DNA from 3 places in the Streptomyces sp. SID14515 genome. Region 2 is predicted to be linked to each of the others. Evidence: riboswitches for the same ligand, from Rfam matches in the RefSeq annotation. Region 2 holds a riboswitch; each other region holds the start of a gene.
The links. A riboswitch is a leader RNA that binds a small molecule or an ion and turns the genes downstream of it on or off. The one in region 2 is predicted to bind cobalamin.
Positions count from the first base shown of each region.

Region 1: it holds a riboswitch for cobalamin, as region 2 does, so the genes downstream of both, nrdI (class Ib ribonucleoside-diphosphate reductase assembly flavoprotein NrdI) here and G3I54_RS12425 (iron ABC transporter permease) in region 2, are expected to answer to the same signal.
Region 3: it holds a riboswitch for cobalamin, as region 2 does, so the genes downstream of both, G3I54_RS10060 (CbtB-domain containing protein) here and G3I54_RS12425 (iron ABC transporter permease) in region 2, are expected to answer to the same signal.

Region 1 covers NZ_JAAGMH010000130.1:19,457-24,286, reverse strand. Annotated here, with positions in the region: gene G3I54_RS30740 (PTS fructose transporter subunit IIA) at 1-284, opposite strand, end outside; gene dhaL (dihydroxyacetone kinase subunit DhaL) at 281-889, opposite strand; gene dhaK (dihydroxyacetone kinase subunit DhaK) at 1,004-1,996, opposite strand; cobalamin riboswitch at 2,203-2,427, shown strand; gene nrdI (class Ib ribonucleoside-diphosphate reductase assembly flavoprotein NrdI) at 2,594-3,022, shown strand; gene nrdE (class 1b ribonucleoside-diphosphate reductase subunit alpha) at 3,019-4,830, shown strand, end outside.
Region 2 covers NZ_JAAGMH010000065.1:244,739-249,568, reverse strand. Annotated here, with positions in the region: gene G3I54_RS12440 (NAD-dependent protein deacetylase) at 1-54, shown strand, start outside; gene G3I54_RS12435 (ABC transporter substrate-binding protein) at 130-1,152, opposite strand; gene G3I54_RS12430 (ABC transporter ATP-binding protein) at 1,168-1,950, opposite strand; gene G3I54_RS12425 (iron ABC transporter permease) at 1,950-3,059, opposite strand; cobalamin riboswitch at 3,161-3,301, opposite strand; gene G3I54_RS12420 (S1 RNA-binding domain-containing protein) at 3,346-4,830, shown strand, end outside.
Region 3 covers NZ_JAAGMH010000053.1:56,561-61,390, forward strand. Annotated here, with positions in the region: gene G3I54_RS10045 (metallophosphoesterase) at 1-513, shown strand, start outside; gene G3I54_RS10050 (4'-phosphopantetheinyl transferase superfamily protein) at 510-1,328, shown strand; gene G3I54_RS10055 (histidine phosphatase family protein) at 1,371-1,961, opposite strand; adenosylcobalamin (AdoCbl) riboswitch at 2,088-2,182, shown strand; gene G3I54_RS10060 (CbtB-domain containing protein) at 2,228-2,443, shown strand; gene G3I54_RS10065 (CbtA family protein) at 2,513-3,268, shown strand; gene G3I54_RS10070 (SDR family oxidoreductase) at 3,468-4,274, shown strand; gene G3I54_RS10075 (TetR/AcrR family transcriptional regulator) at 4,307-4,830, shown strand, end outside.

The DNA.
Region 1 (4,830 bases), on a different contig from region 2:
TTCTCGGGCAGCTCATCGCCCTCGGCGAGCATGGCCTTCACCGTGAGGACCGCGCTGCCCAGATCCACCAGGACCGCCACGCCCGCGCCCCGGTCCACCGAGGCGGCTGCCCGGCCGATCAGCTCCGAGCTCGTCCCGAGCGCGCCGTTCGGCAGCCCACCGGCCGGGGCGACCGGCGCGGTCACCCCTCCGGCGGCGAGCCCACGGGCCAGCTCGGCGACCGACTCGGCGACCGGACCGCTGTGGGAGACCAGCACGATGCCCACCTGCGCCTCGTCGCTCATGCGCCCACTCCGTCCGCGGTCGCCGCCAGGGCCTCGACCAGCAGCGCCGCCGAGGTCGCGCCCGGGTCCTGATGCCCGATGCTGCGCTCGCCGAGATAGCTGGCCCGGCCCTTGCGCGCCTGCAACGGCACCGTCGCCTCCGCGCCCGCCCGAGCCGCGTTCGCCGCCCCGTCGAACGAGGTGGCGAGGGCCTCCGCCGCGGGCAGCAGCGCGTCGAGCATCGTCTTGTCCCCGGCCTGGGCGCCGCCCAGCTGCCCCACCGCGGCGACGCCCGCCGCGAACGCCTGCGCCAACTGCTCCGGCGTCACCTCGTCGGCGTCGCCGAGCGCCTTGCCCGTACGGCGCAGCAGCGTCCCGTACAGCGGACCGGACGCCCCGCCGACGGTGGAGATGAGCTGCCGTCCGGCCAGGGTGAGCACCGCACCGGGGGTGGCGGGCGCGTCCTTCTCCAGCACCGCCGTCACCGCCGTGAAGCCGCGCTGAAGATTGCTGCCGTGATCGGCGTCCCCGATCGCCGAGTCCAGCTCCGTCAGATGGTTCGCCTCACGCTCCACGGACGCCGCGACAGCGGTCATCCAGCGGCGGAAGAAGTCGGTGTCGAGCACATGATCTCCTGTTCCTCGGTCCCGCCGGGACCGATCGTCCCGGCGGCACGGGCAGTACGGCCGACCGGCCCCGTGCCGGGGTCGCGTACACGGTCACGGGATCCGGCCCGTGGTTCAGCAGCCCCAGCGGAGCGCGGCCGTCCGCACCGGCGCGTCCCACAGTCGCAGCAGCTCCTCGTCGACCTGGCACAGCGTCACCGAGCAGCCTGCCATGTCGAGCGACGTCACATAGTTCCCCACGAGCGTACGAGCCACCGGAACGCCCCGCTCGGACAGCACCCGGTGGACCTCGGCGTTGAACCCGTACAGCTCCAGCAAGGGTGTCGCCCCCATGCCGTTCACCAGCGCCAGCACCGGACCGGTGGGGCGCAGATCCTCCAGGATCGCGTTCACGGCGAAGTCGGCGATCTCCCCGGACGTCATCATCGGCCGCCGCTCACGCCCCGGCTCCCCATGGATCCCGATGCCCAACTCCAGCTCCCCGGTGGGCAGATCGAAGGTGGGGCTGCCCTTGGCCGGCGTGGTGACCGCGCCGAGCGCCACCCCGAAGCTGCGCGAGGCCCCGTTCACCTGCCGCGCGACCGCGGCCACCCGCTCCAGCGGAGCGCCCTCGTCCGCCAGCGCTCCGGCGATCTTCTCGACGAACAGCGTCGCTCCCGTACCGCGTCGCCCGGCGGTGAACGTACTGTCGCTCACGGCCACATCGTCGTCCACCACCACCTGGGCGACCTGGACCCCCTCGTCCTCGGCCAGCTCGGCGGCCATCTCGAAGTTGAGCACGTCACCGGTGTAGTTCTTGACGACGAACAGCACCCCCGCCCCACTGTCGACGGCCGCCGCCGCCCGCACCATCTGGTCCGGCACGGGGGAGGTGAAGACCTCCCCGGGACAGGCGGCCGACAGCATCCCGGGCCCGACGAACCCGGCGTGCAGCGGCTCATGCCCGGAACCGCCCCCGGAGACGAGCCCCACCTTCCCCGCCACGGGCGCGTCCTTCCGGGCGACGACCCGGTTCTCCACATCGACGGTCAGCTCGGGGTGCGCTGCTGCGATACCCCTCAGGGCATCGGCGACTACCGTCTCGGGAACGTTGATCAGCATTTTCATGTCTGCCTCCTCGTGAGCCAAGTAGCGGCGTCTCCCATGATCCCGCAGAAGCGTCATGTGGAGCGGCTTGCGACGCTTCGGCCTGTCGGGGAGGCGTGCGGGCGCACGAGGGCAGGGGTGAGCCGACCGCCGAGGGGTTAGGTATACCTAACTTCGTCGCGCAACACAACATCTGGGGTTGCGTGCATCGCCAACCCTCCAGATGTAGTGTTGTCGTTGCTGGTGGTTCGCGGGGCACGGTTGTGCCCCGCGAGGCAAGAGGGAACCCGGTGCAAATCCGGGACTGCCCCGCAGCGGTGAGCGGGAACGAACGCCGTCACAACGCACTGGGTCCGGGAAACGGGCCCGGGAAGCGACGGCCACTAGGCGTCCTGACGTACGTCAGAACAGGCCCGCGAGTCCGAAGACCTGCCACCGGCGCGTGCACCCGTATGCGGTGCACGCGCTTCGAGACCCCGAGGGAGGGTCGCGTGGCCGTCGTACGGAGCCGGGCCCGGCATGCCTTCATCGCCGCCCCGCTCTCCGCCTCACGTGCCGCCGCTCCCCTCCGGTCCTCGGACGACGGAGACAGGAACGAGCGAGAGGAGGCGGCGACCGTTGAGCGGTCTGATCTATTTTTCCAGCGTCTCGGAGAACACCAAACGCTTCGTGGAGAAGCTGGAGTTGCCTGCCACCCGCATCCCCCTGCACCCGCGTCGCGAGGGCATGCCCGAGGCCACCGAGCCGTACGTCCTGATCGTGCCGACCTACGGCGGCGGTGAACGCGCCGGCGCGGTCCCGAAACAGGTGATCCGCTTCCTGAACGTCGAGGCGAACAGAGCGCTGCTGCGCGGAGTGATCGCCTCCGGGAACACCAACTTCGGCGTGGACTACTGCCTGGCCGGCCGGGTCATCTCGGCGAAGTGCGGGGTCCCGGAGCTGTACCGATTCGAACTGCTGGGCACGGACCGCGATGTCCGTGCCGTGAGGGAAGGGCTGCGGAAGTTTTGGACACGACAGGAACCCTTGGCACGGCCGAGGGCATGAGCATCATCAGCACGACGATCACCGCGCCGCCCGCCGAGCGTGAATCGGTCGGCACCCGCCGGGACTACCACGCGCTCAACGCCATGCTGAACATGTACGACTGCGACGGCCGCATCCAGTTCGACCAGGACCGCGAGGCCGTCCGGCAGTACTTCCTCCAGCACGTCAACCCGAACACGGTGGAGTTCGGGTCGCTGAAGGAGAAGATCGACCACCTGATCGGCAACGACTACTACGAGGAGGCGCCGTTCCGGCGTTACGACTGGAGCTTCCTGGAGGGCCTGTACCGGCAGGCGTACGCCCACGAGCACCGGTTCCGTACCTTCCTCGGGGCGTTCAAGTACTACACCTCGTACACACTCAAGACGTTCGACGGCTCGCGCTTCCTGGAGCGGTACGAGGACCGCGTCGTCGCCACCGCGCTGTTCCTCGGCGCCGGGGACGAGAAGCTGGCCTCCGCGCTGGTGGACGAGATGATGACCGGCCGCTTCCAGCCCGCGACGCCGACCTTCCTCAACGCGGGCAAGGCGCAGCGCGGTGAGCTGGTCTCCTGCTTCCTGCTGCGGGTCGAGGACAACCTGGAGTCCATCGGACGCGGCATCAACTCCGCGCTCCAGCTCAGCAAGCGCGGCGGCGGAGTGGCGCTGCTGCTGACGAACCTCCGCGAGCAGGGCGCGCCGATCAAGAAGATCGAGAACCAGTCCTCCGGTGTCGTGCCCGTGATGAAACTGCTGGAGGACTCCTTCAGCTACGCCAACCAACTCGGCGCACGGCAGGGCGCGGGCGCGGTGTATCTGCACGCCCACCACCCCGACATCATGCGGTTCCTGGACACCAAGCGGGAGAACGCGGACGAGAAGATCCGCATCAAGACCCTCTCGCTCGGCGTGGTCGTGCCCGACATCACCTTCGAACTCGCCAAGCGCAACGAGGACATGCACCTGTTCTCGCCGTACGACGTCGAGCGCGAGTACGGAAAGCCGCTCTCCGACCTCTCGGTCAGCGAGCACTACGACGACCTGGTGGCCAACCCGCGGATCCGTAGGACCGTGCTGAGCGCGCGGGAGTTCTTCAAGACGATCGCGGAGCTCCAGTTCGAGTCCGGCTACCCGTACCTGCTGTTCGAGGACACGGTGAACCGGGCCAACCCGATCCCCGGCTGGATCAACATGTCCAACCTGTGCTCGGAGATCCTCCAGGTCAACACACCCAGCACCTACGACGCCGCGGCGAACTACGAGACCGTCGGCAAGGACATCTCCTGCAACCTCGGCTCGCTGAACATCGCCGCCGCCATGGGCTCCGGTGACCTCGGCGCGACGGTGGAAACCGCCGTACGCGGGCTGACCTCCGTCTCCGACCAGTCGGACATCGACGCCGTGCCCTCCGTGGCCCACGGCAACGAGCGCTCGCACGCCATCGGCCTGGGCCAGATGAACCTGCACGGCTACCTCGCCTCGCAGCGCATCCACTACGGCAGCGAGGAGGGCGTCGACTTCACGAACCTGTACTTCTACGCCGTCGCCTTCCACGCCCTGCGCGCCTCGAACCGGATCGCGATCGAACGCGGCACCGCCTTCGACGGGTTCGAGCACTCCGCGTACGCCGACGGCTCGTACTTCGACAAGTACACCGAGCGTGCCTGGGAGCCGGCCACCGACCGGGTCCGCACGCTCTTCGCCGAGGCCGGCGTTCAGCTGCCGACCCAGGACGACTGGCGGGAGCTGAAGGCGTCCGTCCGGGCGCACGGCATCTACAACCAGTACCTCCAGGCCGTCCCGCCCACCGGATCCATCAGCTACATCAAC
Region 2 (4,830 bases):
GGCCGGCTGGGCGTTCCCGTCGAGGACGGGGCGGAGGCCGCCGGAACCGGGTGAGGTGGCGGGGCGTCACCGGGGCTCGGATCGCGTCCATCTCCTCGGCCGTTCCGGTTCCCGTGTAGGCCCCGGGGCCTACCGGGCGAACGTCCGCAGATTCTCCGCCAGCGAGCTGATGGCGGCGGGGTTGCGCGGGCTTTCGACCAGGTCCACGTAGTCGAGGACGACAATCCGGTCGTTCTTGATCGCCGACACGTTGGCGAGCGGCTTGTAGGACTTCAGGAACTTCCGCTTCTGGTCGGCGCCGGTGTCACCGTAGTTGTTGATGACGATGACCTCGGGGTCGCGGTCGACCACCGTCTCCCATCCCACCGTCGTCCAGCTGTCCTTGAGGTCCTTCATGATGTGGTCGCCGCCGGCCTTGGTGATGATGTCGTGCGGTCCGGCGTACGCGCCCGAGGTCAGCGGCTTGTCCTTCCCGTCGTCGTACAGGAAGACGCGGAGCCGGTCGCTGCCCTTCGCCGCCTTCGCCCGGGCGTCGGCGACCTCTTTCCGGAAAGCCGTGATGAGGGTGTCCGCCCGGTCCTCGACGTCGAAGATCTTTCCGAGGTTCCGCAGGTCGGTGTAGAGCGCTTCGAGCGGCGGCATGACTCCGCGGGCCTTGCCCTGCCCGTTGCGGCACGACTCGCTCAGCAGGTACGAGTCGACGCCCACGCGCTTCAGTTCGGCGGGGGTGAACCCCTCCCCCTCGTTGAAGCCGTAGTTCCAGCCGGCGAAGACCAGGTCGGCGCGGGCGTCGAGGACGAGTTCCTTGTTGATCCGTTCCTTGGAGAGCCACTTGGTCTTCCGGTAGCCGTCCTTCCAGGGGACGGACGTCATGTCGCCCTTGTCGTCGGGCATCACGTATCCGGCCATGTGGTCCGCCAGTCCGAGGGCGAACATGATCTCGGTGATGCCGACGTCGTTGGTCACGACGCGCTGCGGGGCCTTGTCGTAGCTCTTCTTCTCGCCGCAGTTCTCGACGGTCACCGGGTAGTGCCGGTCGGCGCCGGCCTGGTCGTCCTTGTTGTCGGCCCGGTCGGTGACGTCCGCTCCGCAGCCGGTGAGGGCCAGGGCGGCTGCGAGAGCGAGCGCTGCGGGGCGCAGGGGGTTCGGCATGGTGGTCGAGGCTCCTCAGGAGGTGGGGCGGGCAGGGGGAAGGTCGAAGAGCAGTTGGAGCGCGCCGGTCTCTGGGTGGGCGACGCGGTGTGCCCGTACGCCGAAGACGTCGGCCAGCAGTTCGGTGGTCAGGACGGCGTCCGGGGCCCCGGAGGCGACGATCCGGCCGCCGTCGATGACATGGACGAGGTCGCAGTGCAGGGCGGCGAGGTTCAGGTCGTGCAGGGCGGTGAGCACGGTCAGGCCGCTGCCCCGGACCAGGGCGAGGACTTCCAGCTGGTGCGCGATGTCCAGGTGGTTGGTGGGCTCGTCGAGGACCAGGACCCGGGGCTGCTGGGCCAGGGCGCGGGCGATCAGGACGCGTTGCCGCTCGCCGCCGGAGAGGGTGAGGAAGCCGCGTTCGGCGAGGTGACCCGCGCCGACTCCTTCCAGGGCGTCGGCGCAGTGCCGGCGGTCCTCGTCGGTCGTCCGGGCCACCGGCCCCTGGTGCGGCAGACGCCCCATGGCGACGATCTCGGCCACGGTGAAGTCGAACTCCGCGACCGCGTCCTGCGGAAGCGCGGCCAGTCGGCGGGCGCCTTCCCTGACGCTCAGGGCGTGGAGGTCCTCACCGCCGATCCTGACGGCGCCGGCCGAGGGGCGCAGGGCCCGGTAGACGCAGCGCAGCAGGGTGGACTTCCCGCTGCCGTTGGGGCCGACCAGGCCGACGAGTTGTCCGTCGGCCGCGCCGAGGGTGACCTGGTCCACCAGCCGTGCACCGGCGATCTCGACGGTGAGCGCGTCGATGTCGATCCGCATCAGATGCCTCCGAAGGAGTAGGCGCGCCGGCGCATGAGGAGGAGGAAGCAGGGAACACCGATGACCGCGGTGAGGACGCCCACCGGGAGTTCGGCCGGCGCCAGCACCACGCGCGAGAGGATGTCCACCCAGATCAGCAGGACGGCTCCGGCGAGAGGGGCGGCGGCCAGGAGCCGGCGGTGGTCGGCGCCGACCAGCATCCGCACGGCGTGCGGGACCATCAGGCCGACGAAGCCGATCGCTCCGCTCACCGCGACGACCGCCCCGGTGACGGCCGCGGAGACGAGGAAGAGCTCCTTGCGCAGTCTCCCGGCGTCGACGCCGAGCGCGGCGGCGGTCTCGTCGCCCATGGCGAGGGCGTTCAGGCGCCGGGCCGACCAGCCGAGGTGCGCGATTCCGGCGAGCACCGCTCCGGCGGCGATCGGCACGGCAGCCCAGTTGGCACCGCTGAGACTGCCGAGCAGCCACATCATCGCGGAGCGGGCCGCTTCCCCGCGCTCGGCCGCGAACACCATGAAGGTGGTGACGGCCGAGAACCCGTAGTACATCGCGGTCCCCGTCAGCACGAGCCGGAGCGGGGTCAGTCCGCGTTCGGTGCGGGCGACCGCGTACACGAGCAGCATGGCGAGGAGTGCGGAGAGGAACGCCGCCGTGGACAGGGCCCAGATGCCGAGCGCTCCCAGGGCCCCGAAGATGAGCACGGCGTTGGCGCCGACCGCCGCGCCCGAGGAGATGCCGAGCACGAACGGGTCGGCGAGCGCGTTGCGCACCATGGCCTGGACGGCGACGCCGATGGCCGAAAGACCGGCTCCCACGACAGCGGCCAGAACCGCTCGTGGCAGGCGCAGTTCCCAGACGATGGTGTAGGCCGGGACCTCGTCGGCGCCGATGGCCCCTCCGGTCAGCCCCGCCCAGAGGTAGCGCAGCACTTCCGCCCAGGAGAGCCCCGAGGCGCCGAGTCCCGCCCCGCAGACGAGCGAGAGGGGCAGGGCCAGGCAGAGACCGGTCAGGAGGATCGGCAGGGGTACGCGCCAGGGTGGCGCCGATCCCGCGCCGACGGGCGCCGGGCGTGACGGTTTGGAAGGTATGTGGTCGAGCGACGTGGCCACGGATCGGTCGCTTTCGCCTCGGGCCGTACGTCTGCGCGAGGAGGAGCGGCCCCGGACGGCGGCCGCCCCGCGCAGCGCCTTTTCGCAGTCCACGGCGAATGGTCAGGAGCCTTCTCCCCCACGGGTGATCGGGCTCGCGGAACCAGTGGTTCCGCCTACCGTTGCGGGTCAGCGCCGGATTTCGACCGGACTTCCCCCGCGGGGAATCCGCAGCTTAGCGGGTAGGGCCGTCCCTCCTTCGGGGAGGGCGAGCGGCGGCAGAAGTCCGGTGCTGAAGGATGTGGGCATGCCGACCTATGTCTACCGCGTGACCAAGTACGACCCCGGCCACCGTGACGAACACGGGCGCTACACCGGCCCGGAGGACACCGCCAGCGACCGGGGCGCGGTCGAGGCCGCGTACCTCCGGGCCGTCGCGGCCTTCGCGGAGGACTCGGGCGTCGACCGGCCGGTGGTACGCGAGCCGCAGGTCCCGTCCCTCGCCCACTTCGGCGTCGAGCCGCCGGTGGACGGCTTCGGGCTGACCGGACTGTTCCCGTCCGGCCGGGACGGCGCGCCGGAGGAGTCGCCGGAATGCCGTCCGGGCGGCTCAACGGCGGTTCTTCCGGCGGGCTTTCACGACGGGGCCGAGGTGTCGCTCGATGTCGGGCTGGAGTTGGTGCGGTCCATGCTGCGCGACAGCGGCGCGTGGTGCCGGCTGGAGGTGGAGGACAGGTTCGCGGTCCACGTGGGCTGGGACCAGTACCTCTACGTCGGCAGTGACCGGCCCTGCGAGCGAGCGCTCGCGCAAACCCGGCGGCTCGGGCTCTTCGCGGAGCGCCTGGACTCCTCCCCGTACGCCGTGGAGACCGACGGCGAGCAGGTCCGGCGCCCGGCCGACGACGCGTTCTGGTCCGGTCTGCGCCGGATGGTCTCGGCGTGCCGCGCGGGCGTGCTGGAGGAGATGTACGTCGAGGGCGCCTCACGGTGGCACCGCCTCACCCGGGACGGCGTCGACGCGGTGCGGGCCCGGATCGCGCCCCGGGCCCGGCTCGCCGTGTGGCCGGACCTGTCCAGTGACGTCGAGGCGGTGCTCGGCGCCCTCCCGGCCGAGGGCACGGTGGAATGCGTCTGGCAGGACGCGGACGGGGACGTGCGCAGCGTCCTCGCCGACGAGGACTGCTTTCCGGCCCTGACCGCCCGGCTGTCCGGTGCCGCCGCCGTGGCGCTCCTGCCCCTGACCGCCGACGAACGCGTCCCGCTGTTCACGGGCGTCATGCCCGACGCCGACGGGGTGCTGCGCGCTCGCTGGGGTGCCGAACCGACGCCGAGCGACCGGGACTGGGCCCTCCTCAGGACGCTTCGCCCCGGGCAGATCGTCACCGGCACGGTGACCCATATCGCCTCCTTCGGCGTCACCTTCGTGGACATCGGCGGTTTCGAGGCGATGATCAACATTCCCGAGCTGTCGTGGCGACGCTTCGAGCACCCGTCCGATGTCGTCTCCGTCGGCGAGGAGATCGTCGCCGAGATTCTCGGTGTCGAGTTCCTGCCCGAGCGTGTGTCGCTGTCCCTCAAGTCCCTGCACGAAGATCCGATGCGGCTGCTGACCGGGCAGATCGGCCGGACGCTCGTCGGCCCGGTGACCAGGGTCGTGCCCTTCGGTGTGTTCGTACGCGTCGAGGATGCGGAGGACGGGTTCGAGGGGCTGGTGCACATCGCCGAGCTGGCGGACGAACACCTAGCCGGCCCGGAGATCGCGCTCCGGGCCGGCGACGCCCTGCCGGTCAGG
Region 3 (4,830 bases), on a different contig from region 2:
CCGGGAACGCACACGAAGGAGGAGTCGCTCGCCGTCGCGCACGAGTCCGGCATCGTCTGCAACGACGAGTACCTCCTCCACCCGGACCCCTATCCGACCCGGGACGACTGGTGCCGCGCCCGGGTCGCCGCGACCGAACGCCGGCTCGCGGAGCACGACCCCGAGATACCCCTCGTCCTCGCCGGGCACTGGCCGTTGGTGCGGGAGCCCACGTCGGTGATGTGGTACCCGGAGTTCGCGCAGTGGTGCGGCACCGAACTGACCGCCGACTGGCACCGCCGCTTCAACGTCACCGCCGTCGTCTACGGCCACCTCCACATCCCCCGTACGACCTGGTACGACGGGGTGCGCTTCGAGGAGGTCTCCATCGGCTACCCCAGGGAGTGGCGCGAGCGGGGGCACCCGCGCGGCCTGCTGCGGCAGATCCTCCCGTACGAGGGCGACCCCGCCCCGCCGGCCCGTACCGACGCCGAACCGTCCGCGCGGCCGCGCACCCCCGGAGGCACATCGTGATCGAGCTGCTGCTGCCCGCCGACGTCTCCTGTGCCGCGACCCGCGCGGACAGCGTCCCGGACGGAACCCTCTTCCCGGAGGAGGAGGCGCTGATCGCCAAGAGCGTGGCCAAACGCCGGAACGACTTCGCGACGGCCCGTGCCTGTGCCCGGCGCGCCATGGCCGGACTCGGCCTGCCGCCGGTGGCCGTGCTCCACGGCCACCGCGGAAGACCGCTGTGGCCCGAGGGAATCGTCGGCAGCCTCACCCACTGCGCCGGGTACCGGGCGGCCGCGCTGGCCCGTGCGAAGGACGTGCTGTCGCTGGGCATCGACGCGGAACCGCACGCCCCGCTCCCCAGCGGCGTACGGGAGTTGGTGACGCTGCCCGCCGAGCGCGAGCGGATCGGTCCGCCCGCGGCGGAGGGCACGGGCGAAATGGACTCGGGCGAAATCCACTGGGACCGGGTCCTGTTCAGCGCGAAGGAGAGCGTCTTCAAGACCTGGTATCCGATCACGGGCCTCGAACTCGACTTCACCGAGGCCGACCTGACGTTCCATCGGGCCGACGGCGGTCCGGGCAGTCCGAGCAGCCCGGACGGCCTGAGCGGCCTGGGCAGCCCGTCCGGTCTCTCCGGCCCGTCCGGCCTCTCCGGGCCGGGTGACAGTGACGGTCCTCGGGACGGGGTGGCCGCCGAGGGCTCCTTCGCCGCCCGTCTGCTGCTCACCGACCCGGCGCTGCCGACGACCCTGCACGGGTTCTGGCGGATCGAGGACGGGATCGTCGCCACGGCTGTGCTGGTCCGGCCCGACTGGCGGGACGGCGAGGCGGCGTGACGTTCGGCCGACCGGCCGGGACAGCGCGACGTGCCGTGACGGTCAGCCGGCCGGGGGAGCGGTCAGGGGGCGGCCCAGTGCCACATTCCACCGGCCCGACCGCCCGCTGAGTTCGGTCAGCGTCAGCGGGGCGACGTCCAGCCGCCAGAATGCCTCCGCCGGCAGCCGCAGACCGTGGACGACCGCTGCCCGGACGACGGCGGCCTCGGCCACCGCCAGGACGCTCGTGCCGGGTGCGTCCGGTCCGCCGAGGGAGTCCAGCCACCGCCCGATCCTCCCGACCAGGTCGTGCAGCGACTCGCCGCCGTGCGGAGCCGCCGAGGGGTCGCCGAGCCATGCGGTCACCTGCGCGGGTTCGGCGGCGGCCACCTCGTCGAGACGGCGGCCGGCCCAGCGCGCCAGGTCCCAGCCGGCCAGGGCCGGTTCGGCCCGCGCCGCCAGGCCGAGCGCCGCGGCGGTCTCGCGGCACCGCTCGGAGGGGCCGCTCAGCGCGAGCCCGGCTTCCGGCACCGCGCCGGCCGCGGCCCGCGCGCGCTCCCGGCCGGACCGGTCCAGCGGAGCGTCACCGTCGAAGCGGGCCTCCCGCAGCGCCGCGTTCATCGCCGGTGAGATCAACATCACCCGTACTGTCATGTTCCTGCCCTCACTCCTTCACCGTGGGCCCCAACGTCCTGTAGCCCCAAGGGATCCGCGCTCCGCGGCTCCGCAGATTGGACCATGGCGGCACCTGCGTACAGGCGGTATGGTCACGTCGACCATGACGAGGGTGTGACGGAAGTCCGGTGAGAATCCGGCACGGTCGCGCCACTGTGAACCCGCATCCGTGCGGGGAAGTCAGACCCGGCACCTTCGTCCGAGGCACCACGACAGGGACGCGTGTTCCCACAGGAGGTACTGCGATGGCACAGTCCGCCGTTCCCGCAACCGGGACATCCGCGATCACTCCGATCTCGGCGAAGGCCCTCGCCCCGTGGGCGGTCTTCTTCGGCATTCTCATGCTCGTCCTGCTGTACTTCGTCGGCGCCGAACAGGGCGCCACCGCGCTCATCTCGGGCGAAGGCGTCCACGAGTGGGTCCACGACGGCCGCCACCTGCTCGGCTTCCCCTGCCACTGAGGCGCCTGCGGTGCCTGAAGCACCAGGGAATCAGCGGACACGGGAAGCAAGAGAAATCAGGAAACCATCGTGAACTCCATATCTGTCAGAGCTCTGCTCGTGCGCGGCATGCTCGCGGGCCTGATCGCGGGTGCGCTCGCGCTCGCCGTCGCCTACTTCCTCGGTGAGTCCCAGGTGGACGCGGCCATCGCCCTCGAAGAGGCCCACAGCCACGACCACGGCGGCGGCGAGGAGCTGGTCAGCCGCACCATGCAGGCGACCGGCGGACTCGCCACCGGCGTCCTGGTCTTCGGCGTCGCCGTGGGCGGGATCGCCGCCCTCGTGTTCTGTTACGCGCTGGGCCGCATCGGCGACTTCGGCCCCCGGGCCACGGCTGCGCTCATCGCGGGCGCCGCCCTGCTCACTGTCTACGTCGTGCCGTTCCTGAAGTACCCGGCGAACCCGCCCGCCGTCGGCAACCCGGACACCATCGGCAAGCGCACCACCTTGTTCTTCCTGATGGTCGCCCTCAGCGTGCTGCTGGCCGTCGCCGCCGTCATCATCGGCAAACGGCTCGCTCCACTACTGGGCAACTGGAACGCCACCATCGTGGCCGTCGCCGGCTTCGTTCTGCTGATCGGCCTCTCCTACGCCTTCCTGCCCTCCTTCGACGAGGTGGGCAAGGACTTCCCGGCCGCCCTGCTGTGGGAGTTCAGGCTCTCGACGCTCGCGGTCCAGGCGACGCTGTGGAGCGTCTTCGGCGTGGTCTTCGGCTATCTCACCGAACGCCTTCTGACGCCCGCGGCCGGTGCCGCGACGCCCCGCACCGCGAGTGCGGTGAACTGAGCGGATCGCCCGCACACGACAGAACCCGCCGGGGGCCTTACCGGCGGGTTCTGTCGTGTGCGGGCAGGGCGGAAGAGGGGTAGCGATGTTTATTATCATTGCTACGTTCGCGAGGTAGCGCCGCTACGGCGACGGTGTTAGCGTTGATCTCATCGGGTTTCACGGGACCGCCGCGACCCCAGTCGCCAGGAGCACTGCCATGACCGAACAGTCCGCATCCGTACCCACATCCGCATCCGCATCTGCGTCCTCCGCGCAGGCCGCGCGCGCCGGTGACGCGCCTCGCCGGGTGGCCGTGGTCACCGGGGGCTCGCGGGGTATCGGCCGTGAGAGTGCCGAACGGCTCGCCGCCGACGGCTTCGCGGTCGTCGTCAACTACGCGGGCAACCGGACCGAGGCGGAGGCCGCCGTCGCCGCCATCACCGCCGCGGGCGGTGAAGCCTTCGCACAGCAGGCGGACGTGGCCGACGAGGTCGCCGTCGCGGCGCTCTTCGATGCCGCCGAGGAGACGTTCGGCGGCGTCGACGTCGTGGTGCACGCGGCGGGGGTCATGGCGCTCGCGCCGCTGGCCGAGCTCGAACTCGACACGCTCGACCGGATGCACCGCACCAACATCCGGGGCACGTTCGTCGTCGACCAGCAGGCCGCTCGGCGGTTGCGCGAGGGCGGGGCCATCATCAACTTCTCCAGTTCGGTGCTGTCGCTTGCCCTGCCCGGCTACACCGCCTATGCCGCGACCAAGGGCGCCGTCGAGGCCATGACCCTGATCCTCGCCCGCGAGCTGCGCGGCCGCGACATCACCGTCAACGCCGTCGCGCCCGGGCCGACCGCCACCGCCCTGTTCCTGGACGGCAAGGACGAGGAGACCATCGCGCGGATGGCCGCCCAGCCGCCGCTGGAGCGGCTGGGCGCCCCGCAGGACATAGCCGAGGTGGTCTCCTTCCTCGCCGGCCCGGCCCGCTGGGTCAACGGCCAGGTGCTGCGGGCCAACGGCGGCATCGTCTGATCGCCGCCGTGCCGCTTGATAGCGTCCGTCCGGTGAGTACGAGCACCCGCACACGCATCCTGGAAGTGGCCGCCACCCTGGTCAGGGAGTCGCCCGACGGCGATATTTCCACGCGCGCCGTGTGCGAGGCGGCGAAGGTCGGCGCCCCGGCCCTCTACCGCCACTTCGGCGACAAGGAAGGCCTGCTGTCGGCCGTCGTCGACCACGGCTTCGAGAAGTACCTGGCGACGAAGAGGGAGCGCGGCGAGACGACGGACCCCGTGGAGGACCTGCGCCGGGGGTGGGACAGTCACGTCGCCTTCGCCCTCGACAACCGCAACCTCTACCGGCTGATGAACTCGCCGGCGATGCGCACGCCGCCCGCCGCGGCGCTGGAGTCCCACCGGATCCTGACCGGGGACCTCGAACGGGCCGCCGCCCGGGGCCGGATACGCGTCGCGCCCGAGCTCGCCGCCCAGATGATCATGTCGGCCAATGTGGGGGTGGCGCTGATGCTGGTGTCCCGTCCGGCGACGTTCGACGACATCGAGGTGTCCCGACGGGTGCGCGACGCGCT